3 regions of the Thioalkalivibrio versutus genome follow, and region 2 is predicted to be linked to each of the others. Evidence: predicted binding sites of a transcription regulator. Region 2 holds the regulator's gene; each other region holds the start of a gene.
The links. Region 2 encodes sigma-54, which starts transcription at its own class of promoters, with help from an activator protein. Its sites were predicted from a motif close to TGGCANGNTNCNTGCTT; they were not measured.
Positions count from the first base shown of each region.

Region 1 (7,429 bases), 310 kb from region 2:
TCCCTCCATGAGTGATTCCCCCGAAGGCGATCTGTTCGGCCCCGATCCGGACGTGGCCTCGCCCGAACCCGAACCGGCCCCGGTAGCCCTGGATCCTTCGGCGCCGCTGGCCGAGCGCATGCGTCCGGCGCGGCTCGACGAGATGGTCGGCCAGGACCACCTGGTCGGCGCCGATGCCGCGCTGCGCCAGGCGATCGAGCAGGGCCAGACCCCGTCGATGATCCTCTGGGGCCCGCCCGGCTGCGGCAAGACGACGCTCGCGCGGCTGGTGGCGGCGGCCGGAGCCCAGCGCCTGGTCACGCTGTCCGCCGTGCTGGCGGGGGTCAAGGACGTCCGTGCGGTCGTCGAAGCCGCGAAGACCCGCCGCCGCAATGGTGTCGGGACGCTGCTGTTCATCGACGAAATCCACCGCTTCAACAAGGGCCAGCAGGACGCCCTGCTGCCGCACATTGAGGACGGTACGCTGACCTTCGTCGGCGCGACCACCGAGAATCCTTCGTTCGCACTCAACAGCGCGCTGCTGTCGCGCGCGCGGGTCTATCGCATGGAGGCGGTCGGGGCGGAGGCCATCGAGGCCCTGATCGACCGGGCCCTCAATGACCCCGAGCGCGGTCTGGGCGGGCGCGGCCTGACGCTGGACCCGGAGGAGCGTCAGCGTCTTGCGCGCGCCGCGGACGGCGATGCCCGGCGTGCCCTGAACTGGCTGGAGACCGCCTCGGACCTGGCGCGCGATGGCGCCATCACCGGCGACGCGCTGCGCGCGGTGATGGGGGCGCAGTCACTGGCCTTCGACCGTCAGGGCGATGCCTTCTACGACCAGATCTCCGCCCTGCACAAGTCAGTGCGCGGGTCCGATCCGAACGCCGCGGTGTACTGGCTCACCCGCATGCTGGATGCGGGCTGTGACCCGGACTACCTCGGTCGCCGCCTGCTGCGCATGGCCTACGAGGACATTGGCCTGGCCGCGGTTGGCCTCGGTGCGCGAGTGCTGGCGGCCTGGCAGACCATGGAACGTCTGGGCCGGCCGGAAGGCGATCTGGCGCTGGTACAGGCAGTGATCGAACTGGCCTCCGCACCCAAGAGCAACAGCGCCTATGCCGCGCTGAACGGCGCGCGGGCCGCGATCCGCGACAGCGGCAGCGCGGGCGTGCCCCTGCACCTGCGCAATGCCCCGACCGAGCTGATGCGTGCCGAGGGCTTCGGTGCCGGGTATCGCTACGACCACGACGAACCGGACGGGTTTGCGCGCGGACAGGTCTATCTGCCCGAAGGGCTGGAAGAAGCGCGCTTCTATAGTCCGCGCCGGGATGGTACCGAGCGCGCGCTGGCGGAGCGTCTGCAGCGTCTGCGCGGCGGCGGTGAAGACCCCGGGGACGGGGGCTGACGGGGTGACATGAGGATTCGACATCACAAGAGCTGGCTGACGGTCGCGGCGATCCTGTTCGGGGTCTCGCTGGCGTGGATCCTGTTGACCACCGAGTGGCCCAGTCTCGGCGTTCCGCTGGGCGAGCTGGAAGTCTGGCTGCTCAGCTGGGGCCCTGGGGCCTACCTGGTATTCGTGCTGGCGTTTGTCGTGCTGGCCCTGTTCCCGCTGCCGAGCACCTTCTGGATCCTGCTGGGCGGGGCCTTGTTCGGTCCCTTCACCGGTGGCGCCCTGAGTCTGCTGGCGGCCACCGTGGCGGCGGTCATCGCCTTCATGCTGGCCCGTACCTGGCTGCAGCCCTGGCTGGTTCCGCGCATGGGGCCGCGCAGTACCCGGCTGCGCGAGGATGTGGAGGCCGAGGGCTGGCGCGTGGTGGCCCTGACCCGGCTGGTACCGGTGTTTCCGTTTGCGCCCACCAACTATGCCCTGGGACTGGTGCGCCTGCCGCTGCCCGTGTTTGCACTGACGACGGTGGTGGCGCTGATCCCGGGCCTGTTCGCCTATGCCTGGCTGGGGCATGCCACCCGCGAGGTGGCCAGTGGTGCCGACAGCGGGGTGCAACTGGGTCTGGCGCTGCTCGCGGTGCTGGCATTGCTGCTGTTGCTGCCGCGCCTGGTGCGGCGCATCTGGCTGGGACAGAAGATGCTGCACTCGGACTCAGACCCAGGCCAGCAGTACCCCGAGGCCCAGGGCGAAGAACAGCAGCGCCGCGAGCGCGCGTAGCAGCCGCAGCGGCAGGTGACAGGCGAAACGCTGGCCCAGCCATACGACCGGGGCATTGGCCAGGACCATACCGATGGTCGAGCCGATCACGACCAGGATCAGGTTGTCGAAGGTCGCGGCCAGCGCGGCGGTAGCCACCTGCGTCTTGTCGCCCATCTCGACCAGGAAGAACAGCACCGTGGTGGTCCAGAACACGCCGTGTTTCGAGGGGGCGGGCAGCTCGTCCTCGCTATCCGGCACCAGCACCCAGGCGGCCATGACGATGAACCCGAGCCCCAGCCCCCAGCGCAGCCACTCGTCCGGCACGCTGGCGCCGATCCAGACGCCGGCCAGCGCGGCGAGGAAGTGATTGGCCAGGGTCGCCACCACGATGCCCCAGATGATGGGCCAGGTCTGCTGGTAGCGGCAGATCAGGAGCAGCGCGAGGAGTTGGGTCTTGTCGCCCATCTCGGCGATGGCGACGATGACGGTGGAGACGAGCAGGGCTTCCATGATGGTCTTCCGGACCGGGCGGCTACTGCGGACCGCGGTGGTGAGGCCAGGGGGTTCCCGGGCCTGCCGCGTCGCGCCCCCCTGAAGCAGGCAAAAGTGTAGAAGGCGGCCCCGTTACCGGCAAGAACGGGCTGCGCCGTGCGCGGGCCTTGGGTAGGATGCGCGCGATGAAAGCCTTCGTACGTTGGGTAGATCGCGCACCGCTGTGGCTGTTTGCCCTGTTGGTGGCCACGCTGGGCCTGGCCCCCTGGATCCCCGAGCCGCATGTCGCGGAGAAGCTGCGCTGGCTGCTCGCCGGCGAGCTGACCCGGTTGTGGGACATCCTCGACCTGGTCATGCACGCCATCCCCTGGCTGTTGATGGCCTTCAAGCTCTACCGGACCAGCGTTACGGTTAGGGGCAGGCCCTGATCCGAGTGTTTCTCCGCAGCTTGTGGGAAATCGACGCCGGGCGTGCCTGCCGCTACGGTTGCAGCACGTTTCAAGCACTCAGGAGAACTCCATGCGCTTTATTGTTGCTGTCACCGCCGGTACCGACGACCCCACCCGTGCGACGCTCGGCATGATTGCCGCCAACGTGGCCAAGCAGCAGGGCCATGACGTGACCGTCTGGCTGCAGGGCGAGGCCGTGAACATCGCCAACCGCAATGTCTACGACAAGATCGTCGGCCACAACATGCCGGCAATGAAGGACATCGTCGATTCACTGGTCAGTGAAGGCGTCCCGTTCTGGGCCTGCGAGGCCTGCGCCAAGGGCCGCGACGTCGGCGAACACAACTTCCTGCCGAACGCCGAGATGGCCGGCATGGGCCAGTACGTCCAGGCCGTCGCCGACTTCGACCGCTCGATGAGCTTCTAATCGTTCATCGTTGCTCGCGGGCGGGGGTGTGATCCCCCGCTCGTTCTGATCTCCCGCCCCTGCCAGTGCCCCGAACTGGCACATTGCATGCTTGTTTGTTCCGCGAGGCATCCGCGGATCATGAGCATGAGTCAGAATCTCCCCCCGAATACCCTGTCCCCGAGCGTTTCGTATGAAGAGGCCATTGGCGACTTCCTGGTCGCCTCGCGCAAATGCGAGGTAGTGAGCCTGGAGCGCCTGCTGGAGGCCGTGCAACTGGTCGGGTGCATCCGTGCCCTGGTGCATCAACTGCAGCGTGAACGCGGCGCTTCCAGCCTCTGGATCGGCTCGGCTGGCCAGCGTTATGCCGAGGAGCTGGGGCAGTATCGAACCGAATCCGACACCACGGCGGCGGCCTTTCGCGAACACCTTGATGGCTGGTTACAGCCGGGGGCCTGTGCCCACGCGCGCAGCCGGTTGCTGGGGCGCATGGCACTGGCCCTGCACGGGCTGTCCGGGCTGCCCAGCCTGCGCGAGGAGGTCAACGAGCGCACGCTTTCGCCGATGGAGGCGATGCGCGGATTCAGCGAACTGATCCGGTCGCTCCTGGCCGTGGTATTCGAGGCAGCGGATTCGGCTACTGACCCGGAGGTCTCCGGTGCGTTGGTCGCTCTTTTGAACTTCATGCAGGGCAAGGAGCTTGCGGGTCAGGAACGCGCGATCGGTGCTGCGGGCTTTGGCCAGGGCGTGTTTGACGGCGAGCTGCGCCAGGCCCTGTTACACCGTATCGATGCCCAGGAACGTTCGTTTCGCATCTTCTCGGAGTTTGCCCCGGAATCGGCCTGCGGCGCCTGGCGTCAATTACAGGGCGCGAGCTTCGCCGCCGAGGTCGAGCGCCTGCGCCGTCAGGCCTGCACCCAGGCCGATGGCCAGCCGGCCCCGGCCCGGGCCGAGGCGTGGTTTGCCTGCACGACTGCGCGTATCGACGCGATGAAGGAGATCGAGGATCGGCTGGAGATGCACCTGAACGAGTGCTGCTCCGCGCGCATCGTGGCGGATCGCGCGGACCTGGGTGCGGTGCGTGACCGTATCGCGCAATTGGCCGAGTCGGAGTTGCGCGACAGCGTGCCGTATGCGGTGTTCTTCGGTGCGCCCGAGGGGCTGGATTCCGACGGCGTGGGCGGCGATAACCCGCTCAATGTGCCGATCGTCGGACATTCGGTGATGGACCTGGTGCAACGCCAGGCCAGTCGTCTGCAGTCGGTGGAGGACGAACTGCAGGCGGCGCGCCAGGCCTTGGCCGAGCGCAAGACGATTGAGCGAGCCAAAGCCCTGCTGATCCAGCATCGCGGCCTGACGGAGGACCAGGCCTACAAGCTCCTGCGCCAGACTGCGATGAACCAGAACCGGCGTCTGGCCGAGGTGGCCGAGGCGACCGTCGCCATGTCTGACCTGCTGGGGAAGGGCCTGTAGGAGCCGCCTTGGCGGCGAAGCCCCTGCCAAAGTCCGGCGCGGGCAGGGGCTTCGCCGCCAAGGCGGCTCCTACGGCGGGTTAGGTCGCCCTCTGGCAGCGCACTATTGCAGGTCAACTGCACCGCAAGTGCGCCCCAGGCTGGTGCCTTAGGGATCGGCTTCCGGACTTCGGGCTTCCCGCAAGCGTTCGACCCGGTGTTCGAAACCATCCGATTTTTCCGCGCCACGTGGCGATTGTTTCCCGCAGGGTCGCCTAGCAACGGCTAATTGGCACACCTCCTGCAGGAGTATGGGCAAGACGAGCCAACGGCGGTTCGTCGCCTGACAACAGGGAGACCCGATGACCGGGGCTCCCGTGAGACTGGACAAAGGCGTCCATCACCCGGCTGCACAAGCGGCCGGGCTGATGCGACGCCTTTTTTCGTTTTTGGGATGTGTTTGCTGACAAGGGGAGTGAACCCGTAATGACCGATCAAACGAACGACACGAAGAACACCTCCGGCCTGTCGCGCCGGCGTTTCCTGGGCGGCATGGCCGCCGGAATCGGCGCCACGGCAATGGGCCTTTCGGGCGCGGCGCCCTGGGGCTATGCGAAGGCCGGCAATGGCAAGCCGGAGACCACCGAGGCGAAGCTCGGCTTCATCGCCCTGACGGATGCCGCACCGCTGTTCATTGCGTTGGAGAAGGGCTTTTTCGCCGCTCACGGCATGCCCGATGTGCAGGTGCTGAAGCAGTCCTCCTGGGGCACGGTGCGCGACAACCTGGATCTGGGGTCGCAACGCGGCGGAATCGATGGCTCGCACATCCTCACGCCAATGCCCTACCTGATCCATCGCCGGGGCACGCCGATGACGATCCTCGCGCGACTGAACCTGGCCGGGCAGTGCATCTCGGTCGGGGACGAGTACGCGGACCTGAAGGTCGGCACCGACACCACGGAGTTCAAGGGCGCCCTGGCCGAGAAGGCCGCCGGCGGTGACGACATTCGTGCGGCGATGACCTTCCCGGGCGGGACCCATGATCTGTGGATCCGCTACTGGATGGCCGCCGGCGGGATCGATCCGGACCGCGACATCGCCACCATCGTGGTCCCGCCGGCGCAGATGGTTGCCAACATGCGCGTCGGGTCCATGGACACCTTTTGTGTCTGCGAGCCGTGGAACATGCAGTTGATCAATCAGGGCATCGGCTACACCGCCAACACCACCGGCGAACTGTGGCACAACCACCCGGAGAAGGCGCTGGGCATGCGTGCCGACTGGGTGGAGGCTCATCCGAACGCGGCGCGCGCCCTGACCATGGCGGTGATGGAGGCGCAGATGTACTGCGAGGACCCGGCGAACAAGGAGGAGGTCGCCGAGATCTGCTCGCGCCGGCGCTACATCCACGCCCCGTACGGCGACATCATCGACCGCATGCAGGGGAACTTCGACTACGGCACCGGCCGCGTGGTCGAGGACCACCCGGACCAGATGCGCTACTGGAAGGATCACGCCTCCTATCCGTTCAAGAGCCACGACCTGTGGTTCCTCACCGAGGACATCCGCTGGGGTTATCTGCCGCCGGATCTGGACATGCCGGCGCTGGTGGACGAGGTCAACCGCGAGGACATCTGGCGCGAGGCGGCCGCCGAGCTCGGTATTGACTCCGCCGACATCCCCGAGTCCACCTCGCGCGGCAAGGAGGCCTTCTTTGACGGCAAGGTCTTCGATCCCGAGAACCCGCAGGCCTATCTCGACAGCCTGGACATCAAGGCGATCGCGTCCTGACGCGGCGGCCCGACGACACCCGAAAAAAACGATTCAAGAGGATTCCGCCATGAGTGCCATTCTCGACCGCACCATGACCTTCGGCTCCGGGCGCGAGCGCCCGGTGGTCGAGGCATCGCCCACCCGGCCCGTGGCCCGGAAGGCCACCACCATTGCGGCCAGGCCCCAGCCGCGCCCCGGGGCAGATCCCGGGGCCTGGGCCCGGCGCCTGCGCAATACTGCCGCGGTCGTGGTGCCGCCGGTGGTCGTCACGGCGCTTTTTTTGCTTATCTGGGAGATGATGGCGTCCTCCCCGGGAGCCGTGTTGCCCGCCCCGAGCCAGGTGATTACCGACACCTGGGAACTGATCGTCAATCCCTTCTATGACTACGGCGGCAACGACGTCGGCATGGCCTGGCAGTTGCTGGCCAGCCTCGAGCGCGTGGCCTATGGCTATGCGCTGGCGGTGGTCGCCGGCATTGGCCTGGGCGTGCTGGTGGGTCAGTCCACCTGGGCGATGCGCGGACTCGACCCGCTGTTCCAGGTCCTGCGTACCGTGCCGCCGCTGGCCTGGCTGCCGATCTCGCTGGCTGCGTTCCAGGCCAGCAATCCGTCGGCGATCTTCGTGATCTTCATCACCGCGATCTGGCCGATCATCATCAACACCTCCGTCGGCATCCGGAATATCTCGCAGGACTACGTGAACGTGGCCCGCGTGCTGCGCCTGAACGGC
Region 1 is NZ_CP011367.1:708,761-716,189, forward strand. It holds gene TVD_RS03375 (replication-associated recombination protein A) at 8-1,384, shown strand; gene TVD_RS03380 (TVP38/TMEM64 family protein) at 1,394-2,146, shown strand; gene TVD_RS03385 (TMEM165/GDT1 family protein) at 2,081-2,638, opposite strand; gene TVD_RS03390 (hypothetical protein) at 2,806-3,048, shown strand; gene TVD_RS03395 (DsrE family protein) at 3,140-3,496, shown strand; gene TVD_RS03400 (nitrate regulatory protein) at 3,623-4,948, shown strand; gene TVD_RS03405 (CmpA/NrtA family ABC transporter substrate-binding protein) at 5,413-6,717, shown strand; gene ntrB (nitrate ABC transporter permease) at 6,767-7,429, shown strand, end outside.
Region 1: TVD_RS03400 (nitrate regulatory protein) is a predicted target of sigma-54. The motif match lies at 3,573-3,589, and genes of this name have one in related genera.

Region 2 (7,429 bases):
AGCGGCGCACGAGTTCCTGTTCCAGGGCCGCCGCGTCCCCGGCCCGGCGCAGCGCCCCGATGGTGTCTGGCTGCGACAGGCCGCGGGCGAGCTGGGCCAGCAGGTCGAGGTGGTCGCCGGTGGCGGCCTCCGGGACCAGCAGTGCGATCAGGATATCGACCGGCTCGTGATCCATGGCGTCGAAGTCGACGCCCTTTTCCAGGCGCAGCACGGCCACGCGCGGCGCCTCGAGATCGGCCAGGCGGCCGTGGGGAATCGCAACCCCATGGCCGAGACCGGTGGATCCGAGTTTTTCGCGCGCGGACAGGGCCTCGAAGATCGCGTTGCTCCCCGGTCCCGTGCCGTCACCTCCGCCGGCGAGGAGGTCCGCCAGGGCCTCCAGTGCCCGTTTCTGGCTGGAGCACTCGGGTTGCAGGCCAATGCGCTCGGAGGTGATCAACTCGGCAATCGTCATGGATCAGGAGGCCTGCTCGCGGTTGCGCTGGGCACCTTCGGCGCGGTGGTGGTCCTTGACCTTTTCCTTGTGCTTGATCAGCTGACGGTCGACTTTGTCGATCAGCGCGTCGATCGCGGCATACATGTCCTCGTGAGAGGCCTCGGCGTGGATGTGATTGCCGCTGACCTGGAGATTGGCTTCGGCCTGGTTGTGCTGATTCCGGGTCTTCTCGTGGGTCAGCACGACGTGGACGTCGATGACCTTGTCGAAGTGGCGCTCCAGCTTCGCGAACTTCTCGTTGACGTAGTCGCGCAGGGCGTCGGTGATGTCCACGTGGTGGCCGGTCAGGTTGATCTGCATGGTCAGGACTCCTTGGTTACTTGCTGCCGGTGGGCATCGAGGCCATCTGCCGGCGTTCGCTGGATGAAGGGATGTGCATCGCCTCGCGGTACTTGGCCACGGTGCGGCGCGCTACGTTGATGCCCCGGTCCGACAGGACCTGGGCGAGCCGGGCATCGCTGAGCGGCTTGTTCGGGGGTTCGTCGCCAATCAATTCGCGAATCATGGCACGGATGGCGGTGGCGGAACACTCGCCGCCATCGTTCGTGCCGACATGGCTGGAGAAGAAATACTTGAACTCGAAGACCCCGCGCGGGGTGTGCATGTATTTCTGCGTGGTAACCCGCGAGATGGTCGATTCGTGCATCTCCAGGGTCTCGGCAATGTCGCGCAGGATCAATGGCTGCATCGCGACGTCGCCATGCTCGAGAAAGCCCTGCTGGCGGTGGACGATCGCCTCGGCGACCCGCAGCAGGGTGTCGTTGCGGCTGTGCAGGCTCTTCAGGAACCAGCGTGCCTCCTGCAGCTGATCGCGCATAAAGGCGCTGTCGCGGGCATCCGAGACCTGGCGCACCATGCCGGCGTAGAGGTCGTTGATGCGGATACGCGGTGCGATCTCCGGATTCAGCTCCACGCGCCAGCCCTCGGCGCTATGGCGCACGTAGACATCCGGGACCACGTATTCCGAGGTGGCGGAGCTGATCTGTGCGCCGGGGCGCGGGTTCAGGGTGCGGATCAGGTCCAGTGCGCGGGCCAGTTCGTCCGGGTCGCGTACGCCGGACTGGCGCTGCAGGGCCTTGTAGTCGCGCTTGCCCAGGCTGTCCATGCCGTGTTCCAGGATCGCCCGTGCGGCCTCGCGGGCCGGGGCATCCGGGGCCAGTTCGCGTAGCTGGATCTCCAGGCACTCCCGCAGGTTGCGCGCGCCGACCCCCAGCGGGTCGCACTGCTGAATCCAGTGGAGCACTGCCTCGACTTCGTCGACGCCGACGGTTTCATCCTCGCCTCGGCTGATGGTCTCGGCCAGGGTTTCCAGGTCACCCTCGAGATAGCCGTCGGGGCTGATGGCGTCGATCAGGGCCGCCCCGATGCGCTGGTCGCGCGGTGTCAGATGGCTCAGATGCAGCTGCCACAGCAGGTGATCCTGCAGGCCCTCACCGTCGTCGTCGCTGGTGTTTTCCAGCGGGTCGCGGTCATCCACGCCCTTGTTGGGCGTCGGGGCCGGCTCGTAGATGTCGTCCCAGCGGCTGTCGGTCGTCAGTTCCTCGGGGATCACGTCGTCGCTGGTAGTGGTGGCCTCCATGCGATCGCCTTCCACCAGCTCGCCGTCCTGGTTCAGGCGCTCGGTGTCGGCCTCGGCATCTTCGTCCTCGACCTGTTCGAGCATGGGGTTGCTCTCCAGCGCCTGCTGGATCTCCACCTGGAGCTCGAGCGTGGACAGCTGCAACAGGCGGATCGCCTGCTGCAGTTGCGGGGTCATGGTCAGCGTCTGACCCAGCTGCAGATTCAGGCCGGGTTTCAGCATCGGGTATGCGGGGCGAGGGTGGGCATTGATGGAATCTTAAAGCCTGCCTTGTGGTTTGTGCACCGACCGGGCCGCATATGGGGCGCTTTCACAGGCGGAAGTTCTCGCCGAGATAGACCCGGCGCACCTGGGGATCGGCCAGCAGCTCGTCCGGTGTCCCGGCGGCCAGCAGGCGGCCTTCGCTTAGAATATAGGCCCTGTGGCAGATGCCGAGGGTCTCGCGCACGTTGTGATCGGAGATCAGTACGCCGATGCCGCGCTGGGCGAGATGCCGAATCACGTCCTGGATGTCGCCGACCGAGATCGGATCCACCCCCGCGAAGGGCTCGTCCAGACAGATGAAGCGCGGATCCCCGGCGAGGGCGCGGGCGATCTCGGCCCGGCGACGCTCCCCACCGGACAGCGCGATGCCCGGGCTGTGGCGCACGGTCTCGAGCTGGAACTCCTCGATCAGCGCATCGCCAATGCGCCGGCGCTCGTGGCGATCGAGTCCGGGGCGCAGCTCGAGCACGGCCTGGAGGTTGTCCCACACGCTCAGGCGGCGAAAGATCGAGGCCTCCTGCGGCAGGTAGCCGAGGCCGGCGCGCGCGCGCACGTGGATGGGGGCGCGGGTGATGTCGCGCTCGCCCAGGGTGATGCGCCCGGCATTGGGGCGGATCAGCCCGACCAGGCTGTAGAAGCAGGTGGTCTTGCCGGCCCCGTTCGGGCCCAGCAGGCCGACCACCTCGCCGGGCGCGAGGTCGACGTCCACCTGGTCCAGCACCGTGCGCTGGCCGTAGCGCTTGGTCAGCTCGCGTCCGATCAGGCGGTCGTTGGTTTGTGCCGGTGTGGCGGATGGGCTGGGGGCGGTGGCGTTCATTCGTCGTCGCGCGGCTGGATGGTGATGCGCACGCGCTCGCTGTCGCCTTCGCCGCGTTCGGCCTCGATCACGTCGGTCGTCAGGTCGTAGGTGATGCGCTTGCCGCGCGCCTCCTCGCTGGTGGTGATCACATGGGCCTGGTCGGTGAGGATCATGCGGTCTTCGTTCAGCAGGTAGTCGATGCGCAGGGCGGTGGCAATGCGCATCTCTCCGGTTTCCGGATCGGGTGATTCCAGGCGTGCCGGCTCGCCGTGGGCCTCCATTTCGTAGGGGCGGCGATCGCGGGTGCGCACGTAGACCTTGTCGGCCTCCAGGGTCATGTCGCCGCGGATCACGATCACGTCGCCGGTGTAGGTCCCCAGCCCCTGGCGTTCGTCCATCTCCGCGCGGTCGGCAGTGATCTCCACCGGCAGCGCCGGGCCCGAGCCCTGCTGGGCGAACGCGGGCGTGGCCAGGAGCACGAGCAGCAGGAGCGCCGCCACGCGGGCACCCGGTTGGCCCGGACGGTGGCGAAGGCTATGGGGATTCGGGGTCATGCGCGGGATCCTCCTCGCTCGTCTCGCTGTAGAGCGAGTACACGTCATGGAACAACTCTATGGTATCCCCTCGCGAGTCCACGCGCAGACCGGTGCCGCGCTGGAACAGGCCCGGCTGGTTCAGGGTGGAAAGGGCATCCGAAGTGGCGACCATGGTGTCGGTGGCGACGCGAACATCCCGCGAATCGATGAGGGTCTCCACGCGTTCGCCGCGGGGCGGCTGTACGCCGTGGGTGGGGCCCACCAGGTCCAGGGTCGCGGCGGCTGGTTGATGCAGGGCGGCCGGGGCGGTCCAGCGCCATTCGATACCGCCCTCGGCGAACAGGTCGAGGTCCGGGTCGTCCACCCACTGGGGGCCGTCACGGCCGAACTCGCGCAGGCGGGTGCCGCGCAGACGATGGCTCAGTTCGCCGTCGTCGCCGGTGGCATGCAGGGTGAAGCCGTCAATCTGCAGCGTGACCTCGCCCTCGGGCGGGCTTACCTCGGCCTGCGCCAGGGGCGCGGACGCGAATGCGAGCACGGCCAGGGCCCATCCGACTTGGCGGCGAGTCCTTTGGCTCATCCGTTCAGGTAGGTCTCGAACAGCGCGTCGAGCCGGCCCTGCGCGGCCAGCAGGCCTTCGCAGGTCTCGCGCACGGCCCCGCGCCCGCCATGGGCCTCGGTCACCCACTGGGCATGCTGGCGCACTAGCGGGTGGGCGTCACCGACCGCGATCCCGAGCCCGACCCGCTGCATCGCTGGTAGATCCACGATGTCGTCGCCCATGAAGGCCGCTTCGGCGGGGTCGTGACCGGTGCGTTGCAGCAGTTCGTGCAGGGCCTCGCCCTTGTCGCGGCGGCCCTGGATCAGATGCTCCACGCCCAGGTCGCGCATGCGGTGCTCGACGACCCCGGAGGTGCGCCCGGTCAGGATGGCGATCTCGATCCCGCCGTCCAGGGCCAGACGGATACCGTGGCCGTCGCGGCTGTTGAACGCCTTGTACTGCTCGCCGCCGTCGCCGAGGAACAGGCTGCCGTCGGTCAGCACGCCGTCCACGTCCAGGATCAGCAGGCGCACGGCCTGCTGGTGGGTGCGCAGAGTGGTGGCATCCAGGTTCATCAGGCCACCCCGGCGCGCAGCAGGTCGTGCATGTTGATCACGCCCACCAGGCGGTTTTCGGCGTCGGTGACGGGCAGGGCGTTGATGCGCCGGCTCTCCATGGCCTCCAGGGCCTCCACCGCCAGCCAGTCGGGCTGCGCGGTGTGGCCGCCGGTGGTCATGGCCTCGCCGATGGTCAGGCCGTCCAGGCTGTGCCCGGCATCCAGGGTGCGGCGCAGGTCGCCATCGGTGAACACGCCCTGGATCTCGTCGTCGGCGCCGGCTACGATCACCAGCCCCAGGCCCTTGCGGGTGATCTCGAACAGGGCGTCCTTGAGCGGGGCCTCCGGGGTGATGCGCGGGATCGCATCATCGGTGTGCATGATATCGGCGACATGCACCAGCAGGCGTCGACCGAGGCGGCCGCCGGGGTGCGAGCGGGCAAAGTCGTTGGCGGTAAAGCCGCGTGCGTCCAGCACCGCGACGGCTAGGGCATCGCCCATCGCCAGCGCCGCGGTGGTGCTGGAGGTGGGAGCCAGGCCCAGCGGGCAGGCCTCGCGCTCGACGCTGACATCCAGGTGTACGGTGGCATCCGCACCGAGGCGCGAGCCGGGGTTGCCGGTCATGGCGATCAGCGGCACGCCCAGGCGCCGGATCAGCGGCAGGATGGTAATGATCTCGTCGGTCTCGCCGGAGTTCGACAGCGCGATGACTACGTCCTCGCGGGTAATCATGCCGAGATCGCCGTGGCTGGCCTCGCCCGGATGCACGAAGAAGGCCGGTGTGCCGGTGGAGGCCAGGGTCGCGGCCAGCTTGCTGCCGATGTGCCCAGACTTGCCCATGCCGGTGACGATCACGCGGCCCTTGCACGCGAGGATGCAGCGGCAGGCCTCGAGGAAGCGGTCGTCGATGCGCTGGGCGAGGTTGCGTACGGCCTCGGCCTCGTCATTGAGGACGGCCAGGGCGAGGTTGCGGGTCGTTTCGGGGTTGAAGTTCATGCGGTTGCCGTGATTCCCAAATGGACAAGGTAGCTTGCGAAGGCGATGAGGAGAAGGGCGCCCTGCCAGCGCCGGATCTGTCCGCGGCGGCCCAGCGCGATCAGGAACAGCGCCACGGTCAATGCCAGCATCACCGGATAGTCGCGCGTCAGCACATCGGCGTCGATTGCCAGCGGCGCGATCAGGGCCGGAACGGCCAGTACCGCGAGCAGGTTGAACAGATTGGAGCCGACCACATTCCCGATCGCCAGCCCGGCCTCGCGGCGGAAGGCGGCGACCACCGAGGTCGCCAGCTCCGGCAGGCTGGTGCCCACCGCGACAATGGTCAGCCCGATGACCAGGTCGCTGACCCCCAGTTGTTCGGCGATCTCGACGGCCCCCCAGACCAGGGCCTGGCTGCTCGCCAGCAGGAGCAGTAGCCCGAACACGAGCCAGGCGATCGCGGGCCTCAGTCGGTCGCCCTCCGGGATCGTTTCGACCATGCCGCGTACGACCGTGGGAGTGTCCTCACTCGGGGCCTGCTGCGCACGGCGGGCGGTCAAGGCCAGCCAGACCGTGAATGCCACCAGGCCGCCGAGCAGGACGCTGCCCTCTGGTCGGCCCAGTTCGCCGTTTATCAGCAAGAGCAGGACGCCGAAGCTGACCAGCAGCAGGATCGGCAGTTCGCGCCGAACCATGCCGCGCCCGATCGCCAGTGGCGCGACGACGGCCGCGGCCCCCAGCACCAGCGCGATGTTGGCGATGTTCGAGCCGATGGCATTGCCCACCGCCAGCCCCGGGTTGCCCTGCAGGCTGGCGAGGACCGAGACCACGATCTCCGGTGCCGAGGTCCCGAAGGCGACGATGGTCAGGCCGATGATCAGCGGGCTTACGCCCAGGCCGCGGGCCAGGGCCGAGGCGCCGAACACGAAGCGGTCGGCACTCCAGGTCAGCAGGATCAGGCCGCCGATGATGGCGACAACGGGTAGCACCATGGACAGTCGGGTCCGGGAGGGTCAGGTCCGGGATTGTAGCCGATTGGGTAGTGGTTTCAGCAGCGCAGGCGTTCCAGGCACCCGGCGGTGGTCACCTGCGGTGTCCAGCCGAGCTGCTCGCGGGCGCGGGTGCAGTCCAGTACCAGCGGGCCGTCCAGCCCGCGGACCCAGCCGGGGTCCCCGGCGCGGGCGGTCAGGCGCCAGGCCAGCGGGTGCAGGGTGCGGATCAGCCGCAGTGGCACCGGGATCCCCCAGCGCCGCTGGTGGCGCGCCATCGCCCGTAGCGACCAGGCAGGTTCGGCCCCCAGGTTGAAGATCCCCGCGGTGCGAGTTGTGATGCTGCGTACGATCGCGGCGGCGGCATCGTCCTCCCACAGGATCTGCACTGGCTGTTCGCCTCCGGCGGGATACAGCCGCCCGCGGGCGATCTGCAGCAACAGCGGGTGGGCGTTCGGGCCGACGATCGCGGGCGGGCGCAGGAGGGTCACCTGGCACTCGGGGTGTTCCCGGGCGAGCGCGAGTAGGGCCTGCTCCACGGCGACCTTGTCTTCGGCATAGGGGAAGCGCGGCCGGGTGGGATGGTCCTCACGGAGCGGCTGCGGGCTGTCCGGCCAGGGGCCGTAGACCGCCGCGCTGGACAGAAACACGATGTGGCGTACACCGGCGGTCACCGCCGCGTGGAACACTT
Region 2 is NZ_CP011367.1:398,687-406,115, forward strand. It holds gene TVD_RS01870 (PTS sugar transporter subunit IIA) at 1-454, opposite strand, end outside; gene hpf (ribosome hibernation-promoting factor, HPF/YfiA family) at 458-796, opposite strand; gene TVD_RS01880 (RNA polymerase factor sigma-54) at 813-2,297, opposite strand; gene lptB (LPS export ABC transporter ATP-binding protein) at 2,386-3,156, opposite strand; gene lptA (lipopolysaccharide transport periplasmic protein LptA) at 3,153-3,692, opposite strand; gene lptC (LPS export ABC transporter periplasmic protein LptC) at 3,673-4,212, opposite strand; gene TVD_RS01900 (KdsC family phosphatase) at 4,251-4,790, opposite strand; gene TVD_RS01905 (KpsF/GutQ family sugar-phosphate isomerase) at 4,790-5,767, opposite strand; gene TVD_RS01910 (calcium/sodium antiporter) at 5,764-6,741, opposite strand; gene TVD_RS01915 (NAD-dependent epimerase/dehydratase family protein) at 6,798-7,429, opposite strand, start outside.

Region 3 (7,429 bases), 410 kb from region 2:
GAGCGCAGGAAGGTCGCCGGATGGAAAGTCCCCGCGCCCATCTCCATGTCGTAGGGCTGCAGGACCACGCAGCCATGATCGTTCCAGTAGTCCTGCAGGCGGCGGATCAGGTCCTGGAAGGTCGGACTGCTCGGCGGGGTGCGTTCTTGCGACATGCGGGATCCCGGGTCAGGGCAAAGCCGACAGTATATCGGCCCGGCTTCGGCCACGGCCACCGCTCGCGTTGGCGCGGGCGTTTTGCATGCAGCCAAAGCGCGCCCATACTGGGGCCTTGATTCTGTTCGGGAGAGTGGCCCTGAGCGACCCCCTCGCCAATTCCGGACCTTCGGTCACGCCGGAGAGCGGCCAGCGCTATCGTGATACCCGCCGGGTCACGTTGGTCGGCGCGGCCGTGAACAGCTTCCTCGCCGTGGCGCAGCTCGTCAGTGGCTGGCTGCTAAACTCGCAGGCCCTAGTGGCGGACGGCGTGCATACCCTGTCGGACCTGATCACCGACGGGGTGGTGCTGTTCGCGGCGAGCAAGGCCGCCGCCTCCCCCGATCAGGAACACCCCTACGGTCACGCGCGGATCGAGACCCTGGCCACGGTGATCGTCGGGGTCTTTCTGGCGCTCGCAGGTCTGGCGATTGCCTGGGCTGCCGGCAACCGCCTGGTCGAGCCCGAGGCCATGACCGGCCCCGCAAACATGGCGATCGCCTTTGCCCTGCTGACCCTGGTGGCCAAGGAAGGCCTGTACCAGTACACCCACCGGGTGGCGAAGCGCCTGAAGTCGCGGATGCTGGATGCCAACGCCTGGCATCACCGCACGGATGCGATCTCGTCGCTGTTCGTGCTGGCCGGGGTGGCCGCTGCGGTGGCCGGGTTCCCGTGGGCGGATGCCCTGGCGGCGCTGATCGTCGCGCTGTTCATCCTGCATATCGCCGGGCGCCTGATCGTGCGCAGCGCGGCGGAGCTGATCGATACGGCCCTGGAGCCGGAGAAGGTCGAACGCATCCACCGCACGATCATGGATGTGCCCGGGGTCAAGGATGCGCACATGCTACGCACGCGCCGCCACGGCAGCGAAGTCGTCGTGGACGTGCATATCCAGGTCGCGCCGATGATCTCGGTCTCCGAGGGCCATCGGATTGCCGATGCGGTGTTCCACGCGGTGACCGATGCACATGACCGGGTGAACGACATCACCGTGCACGTGGACCCGGAAAACGACGCGGAACAGGCCCGGAGTTCCATGCTGCCGCTGCGCCCGACGCTGGTGGAGGCGCTGCGCGAGGCCTGGGCGGACGCCCCGGAGCTGGATGCGGTGGAGCACCTGTCGCTGCATTATCTCGGCGGTCGGGTACACGTGACGCTGACCCTGCGCCTTGACGGGGCAGCCGCGCCGGCAGACCTCGAGGCCCGCACCCAGGCCCTGGCCGACCGACTGCACCGCCATCCCGGGGTAGGCGACATGCTGGGCGAGGTCACGCTACTCTATCGGCCCTGCACTCATTAGGTGCGGACCACCACGATGCGCACAAAAGTTGTGCAGATGAGGCACCAGATTGGTGCATCCAGGATGCGGCGGGGCGCCCCGGGTGCCCGTTTTTCGCGCGCCCGGGCCAAACAGGACCGGATGGCATGATGCCTGCATAATGAACCGCGACGCCGCGCAAGCGCCCGACGGGCCGGCCGGCCACCTTTGAAGACTCAAGTAAAGACCAAGGAGATCCCCATGTCCGCAGCCGACGTGCTGAACCAGATCAAGGAAAAGGAAGTTCGCTTCATCGACTTCCGTTTTACCGACTCCAAGGGCAAGGAACAGCATGTGACCGTGCCGGCCCACGACATCGACGAAGAGACCTTCGAGGAAGGCAAGATGTTCGACGGCTCGTCGATCGCCGGCTGGAAGGGGATCAACGAGTCCGACATGATCCTGATGCCGGACGCCGAGTCCGCGGTCCTCGATCCGTTTTTCGAAGACATGACCATGAACATCCGCTGCGACGTGGTCGAACCGGCCACCATGCAGGGCTACGACCGCTGCCCGCGCTCCCTGGCGCGCCGCGCCGAGGCCTACCTGCAGAGCACCGGCATCGCCGACACCGCGCTGTTCGGCCCGGAGAACGAGTTCTTCATCTTTGACGACGTGAAGTGGGGCAGCACCCTGTCCGGCTCCTACTGCCGCGTGGATTCCCAGGAGGCCTCCTGGAACTCCGAGCGCGTCTACGAGGACGGCAACATCGGTCACCGCCCGGGCGTGAAGGGCGGCTACTTCCCGGTCCCGCCGGTCGACAGCCTGCACGACATCCGCTCCACCATGTGCGAAGTGATGACCGAGATGGGCCTTGAGACCGAGGTGCACCACCACGAGGTGGCGACCGCCGGCCAGTGCGAGATTGGCGTGGGTCCCGCGACCCTGACGCAGAAGGCCGACGAGGTGCAGATCCTGAAGTACGTGATCCAGAACGTGGCCCACGTCCACGGCAAGACCGCGACCTTCATGCCCAAGCCGATCGTTGGTGACAACGGTTCCGGCATGCACGTGCACCAGTCACTGTCCAAGGACGGCAAGAATCTGTTCTCCGGTGACCTGTACGGCGGCCTGTCCGAGACCGCGCTGTACTACATCGGCGGGATCATCAAGCACGCCCGCTCGCTGAATGCCTTCACCAACCCGTCCACCAACAGCTACAAGCGCCTGGTGCCGGGCTTCGAGGCACCGGTCATGCTGGCCTACTCCGCCCGCAACCGCTCCGCCTCGCTGCGTATCCCGTTCGTCATGAACCCGAAGGGCCGTCGCGTCGAGCTGCGCTTCCCGGACTCCACCGCCAACCCGTATCTCGCCTTCGCGGCGATGCTGATGGCCGGCCTGGACGGCATCCAGAACAAGATCCACCCGGGCGACGCGATGGACAAGAACCTCTACGACCTGCCGCCGGAAGAAGAGAAGGGCATTCCGCAGGTCTGCCATTCGCTGGACCAGGCGCTGGAAGCCCTGAACCAGGATCGCGAATACCTGACCCAGGGTGGCGTGTTCACCGACGACATGATCGATGCCTACATCGACCTGAAGATGGAAGACGTCACGCAGATGCGCATGACCACCCATCCGATCGAGTTCGACATGTACTACAGCCTGTAAGGCCGCCGCTTCCGGCCCCTCGGGGCCGCGAAGCCATCAGCCGCCCCCGGCCCCTGGCCGCGGGCGGCTTTTTTGTGCCGGTCGAGCGCGATCCGTGCGCGGCGGGCAACGGATGAGGGCGCTCACCCCCGTCGAGCCCCCGACCGGCCTTGTTGGCCAGAACGAAAAAGGCCCCGCGGATCTTCGTCCGCGGGGCCTTCTGGGTCACTCGAGGCTTGCACCCGTGATCAGGCGTGCCAGCCGAACTCCTCGGCCTTTTGCCGCGCCAGCGCCGGGATGTCGGTGGCGACGAACTTGTCGTGCAGCACCTGGACCCCGATCATGTGGTTGATCACCGCGTCCAGCTGAACCTGGGTGGCGGCCGGCGTGTCCTCGGACTCGTGCAGCTCGAACACCTGACGCACGCCCTCCGGGTCCAGCAACCCGGCCTCGGCGACCTTCTCCGGGGACAGATAGCGATCGGCCAGGGCCTTCATCGCCGCCCACTTGACCGGGTCGGTGTGCGCGGGCGGCGCCATGAAGGCGAACTTCTCGCGCTCGTAGAGCACCTTCGGAAGCAGTCCCTTCATCGATTCGCGCAGCACGTACTTCTCGGTCTTGCCCTTGATGCGCATGGTCGGCGGCAGGTGGGCGGCGAACTCGGCCAGGTGGTGATCGAGGAACGGCGGACGCGCCTCCATCGAATTGGCCATGTCCATGCGGTCGCCGCCCCAGGTCAGGATCTGGCCCTCCAGCATGGTCTTGATCCAGACGTACTGAGCCTTGTCCAGCGGATGCCGGCCTTCCAGCATGTCGTCATCCAGGGCGTTGGCGATCGCCTTGCCCGGCTTGTAGTCCTGCATGCGCTCGCGGCGCTTCGGGTGCAGCAGGCCCGGCACGTGGTCGGCCGCGGCCAGCCACGGCTGCAGGCAGGACGGGGTGAAGCCCATCATCTGCGTGAAGTCGGGGTCGTTGACCTCGTCCTCGGCCAGCATCGCACCGGAGACCAGCTCGTTGGACTCGTTCAGCATCTGCTGCCAGGCCTGGCGGTCGGCCTCCGGCAGGGTATCCAGGCCGTGCAGGAACATGTCGCGGCGGAAGGCCGGATAGCCGCCGAACAGCTCGTCCGAACCCTCGCCGGTGACGACGACCTTGTAGCCGGCCTTGTTCACGTGGCGGCTCATCAGCAACTTGGCGACACCCAGGGTGTTGTAGATGGTGCGCTCGGCGTGCCAGAGGGCCTCTTCGAAGTTGTCGTAGAGGTGGTTGGCGTCCAGGGTCATGATGTCCTGGTCGGCACCCACGCTCTCGGCCATCTCGCGGGCGATCGCGGTCTCGTCATAGTCGTCGTTGTCGAAGCCGATGGTGAAGGCCTTGACCGGCGCCTGCTGGCTGGCCGAGGCCAGCCCCAGGGTGATGCAGGAGTCGATCCCGCCGGAGAGGTAACAGGCGACCGGCACGTCGGCCTCCAGGCGCAACTGCACCGCCTCCATGAGCTGGTCGCGCACGCCCTCGATCCAGTACTCCTCGTCGGTCTCGCTCTCGGGCGGGCGCTCGGAGGCCAGCGGGAAGTCCATGTCCCAGTACTTCTCCTGGCGGATCTTCAGCTTCCCGTGGGCGCGCTCGACGATCACCATGTGGCCGGGCTTCACCTGCTGGATGTCCTCGAAGGCGGTGGTGCCGGGCACCATGGTCTGCATCAGCTGGTGGTAGAGGCCGTCATCGGAAAACTGGCGCGGCACATCGGGGTTGGCGAACAGCACCTTCAGCTCGGAGCCAAACACGAAGCTGCCGTTGGCCTCGGTGAAGTACAGCGGCTTGATGCCGAAGCGGTCGCGGATCAGGATCAGCCGGTCGTGCTTGCGGTCGTACAGCGAGATCGCGAACTCGCCACGGAAATGCTTGACCGCGTCCTCCAGCCCTTCGCGCTGGTACAGGTGCATGACCATCTCGGAGTCGCTCTTGGTGCGGAACTTCACCCCGCGCGAGGTGAGATCGGTGCGGATGCGCTTGTAGTCGTACAGCTCGCCGTTGACCGCGGTCATGATCTCGCCGTTGTCCATGCAGAACGGCTGACGGCCGCGGTTCTCGTCCAGGTCGATAATCGACAGACGCGCATGGGAAAAGCCCACACCGCGGTCATCCTGGGTGCGGTAACCGAAGCCGTCGGGGCCACGGTGATACTGGATCGCGGCCATGTTGACCAGGGTTTGCGGGTCGACCTTGCGGGTCGGGTCGGCGTGAAAGATTCCTGCGATGCCACACATGGCATGTCTCCTTGGTTATCCGTTCGGGGCGAGCGGGGCGCGGGCCGGGCAGGCCCGGCGCGCCACGCCGCTCGCGGTTCAACTAAAAGGCGGCGTCAGCCGTCCGGGGTATCCATCACCGCGCTGATGCGGCGTACCACCGTGGTCAGCAGCGCCATGCGCACGAATACGGCCCCGCGGGCCTGGGCGAAATACCAGTTGTGCGGGGTGGCATCGAGGTCGGTGGACAGCTCTTCACCTCGCGCCAGCGGATGCAGGACCACTGCGCCCTCCTTCAGCGGGGAGTGGCGATCCAGCTTCAGCCCCTCGCCCATCGCCTCGAAGGTGTCACCCACCCAGGCGATCGCGTTGATGTACACGACATCCAGATCCGGCAGCGCCGGGTCCAGGTCGTGCACCACGCGTAGCGAGATCCCGGCCTCTTCCAGTTCCTCGCGCTGACCCGGATCGAAATTCTCGTCCTCGCGCGAGACGAGCACGATCTCGTCGATCGCCTGCGGGAACAGGCTCAACAGGCGCAGCAGGGAGCGCACCGTGCGCATGCGCGAGGGCACCCCGATGATGCCGACCTTGATGCGCTGCTCCGGGGCCACCTCGCCGGTGAACAGCTCCGGGCGCCACTTGGCCAGGGCGTAGACGTCCGCCAGCGCCTGGGTCGGGTGTTCGTCGATCCCGTTGCCGGCGTTCACCAACGGGATGCGCAGGTTCTCCAGCATGTTGTGCGCGGCCTCGCCGTCGGAGGAGCGCAGGACCAGCACATCGCCGTAGTTGTTGAACATCTCGGCGATGTCCGCCAGCGATTCGCCCTTGGCAATACCAGTGCTCTTGGGGTCGGTAATCGACATGACCGAGCCGCCCAGGCGGTGCCAGGCACTCTCGAACGACAGCCGCGTGCGCGTGGACGGCTCGTAGAACGCGCTGATCAGGATCTTGCCCGCCAGCGGCAGGTGCATCAGCGCCGGCGTGGTCTCGTACTGCGCCGCCAGGCGGAACAGCTGCAGCAGCTCGTCGCGCGAGAACTGCTGGCTGGAGACCACATGCGAGGCCGCCAGCTTGAGAAGCGGGTCCGGGTCTTCCTCCACCGCTGCCAGCAACGCCTTCGGCCGGTCGGTACCGGCGGCGCCGTCTTTCGGGTGGAGCACGTGCAGGGGATCTTCGGTGTAATTCACCAGAGGCATCCTTTTTTCCAGTCGCGGATAAACAGGGCAATCAGCAGGATCGGGGTCAGGCTCGCCACCAGTGTGGCGATGATCACGATCACGGACAGGGCTGTAATGGAGATCGTCATGCGACCACCTCGCCGTCCGGACGGGCCAGGCGGCCCCAGTCGAATGGCTGTGGCATCAGCCAGGTGCTCAGCACCATCACGGCCAGCGAGACAGCGGCCCCGACCAGCGCGGCCACATAGAATCCAATCAGGAAGTAGCTGGCCAGGCCAATGCCCGACCCCAGTATCATCGACCAGGCCGCGCCCTGCGGGTTCGCCCGCTGCCAGTACAGCCCGGCGACGATCGGCCAGATCGCGGAGGCCACGAAGGCGCCGGTGAAGTACAGAAGCTCGGCCAGCGAGCCGACGATCGGCAGCTCGCCGCGGTAACTGGCCGCCAGCCAGGTCACGAGGCCCAGGAGCACCACGATCACCTTGGTCGCGTGGAACTGGTGCTGTTCGCTGGCCTGCGGGCGGATGTGGCCGCGGTAGATGTCGCGGGTCACCAGGTCCGAGGTGGCCGCCAGCAGCGAGTCGAGACTGGAGGCGAGCGCGGCGAACACCACGATGAACACCACGATCGCCCCGGTCAGGCCCAGCACCTCGGCGGCCACCAGCGGCCCGACCATGTCCGCGGCGGGCACGTTGAGGCCCAACGCTGGCGTGGCGAGGGCGATGAAGCCGGCCACGATCGGGATGGGCAGCCACAGCAGGCCGCCAAAGAGGTAGGCCCGGAAACCCACGTTGCGGCCAAAGGCGAAGGCGCGCGACCACCAGACATTGGAGTGGAAGATCTCGCCCACGCCAAACAGCAGATTGTTGAACAGGAACATGATCGCGGCCGGGAACAGC
Region 3 is NZ_CP011367.1:2,959,240-2,966,668, reverse strand. It holds gene glyQ (glycine--tRNA ligase subunit alpha) at 1-155, opposite strand, end outside; gene TVD_RS13795 (cation diffusion facilitator family transporter) at 242-1,495, shown strand; gene glnA (glutamate--ammonia ligase) at 1,715-3,124, shown strand; gene asnB (asparagine synthase (glutamine-hydrolyzing)) at 3,352-5,370, opposite strand; gene TVD_RS13780 (aspartate/ornithine carbamoyltransferase family protein) at 5,466-6,548, opposite strand; gene TVD_RS15015 (hypothetical protein) at 6,536-6,658, opposite strand; gene TVD_RS13775 (sodium:solute symporter family protein) at 6,655-7,429, opposite strand, start outside.
Region 3: glnA (glutamate--ammonia ligase) is a predicted target of sigma-54. The motif match lies at 1,617-1,633, and genes of this name have one in related genera.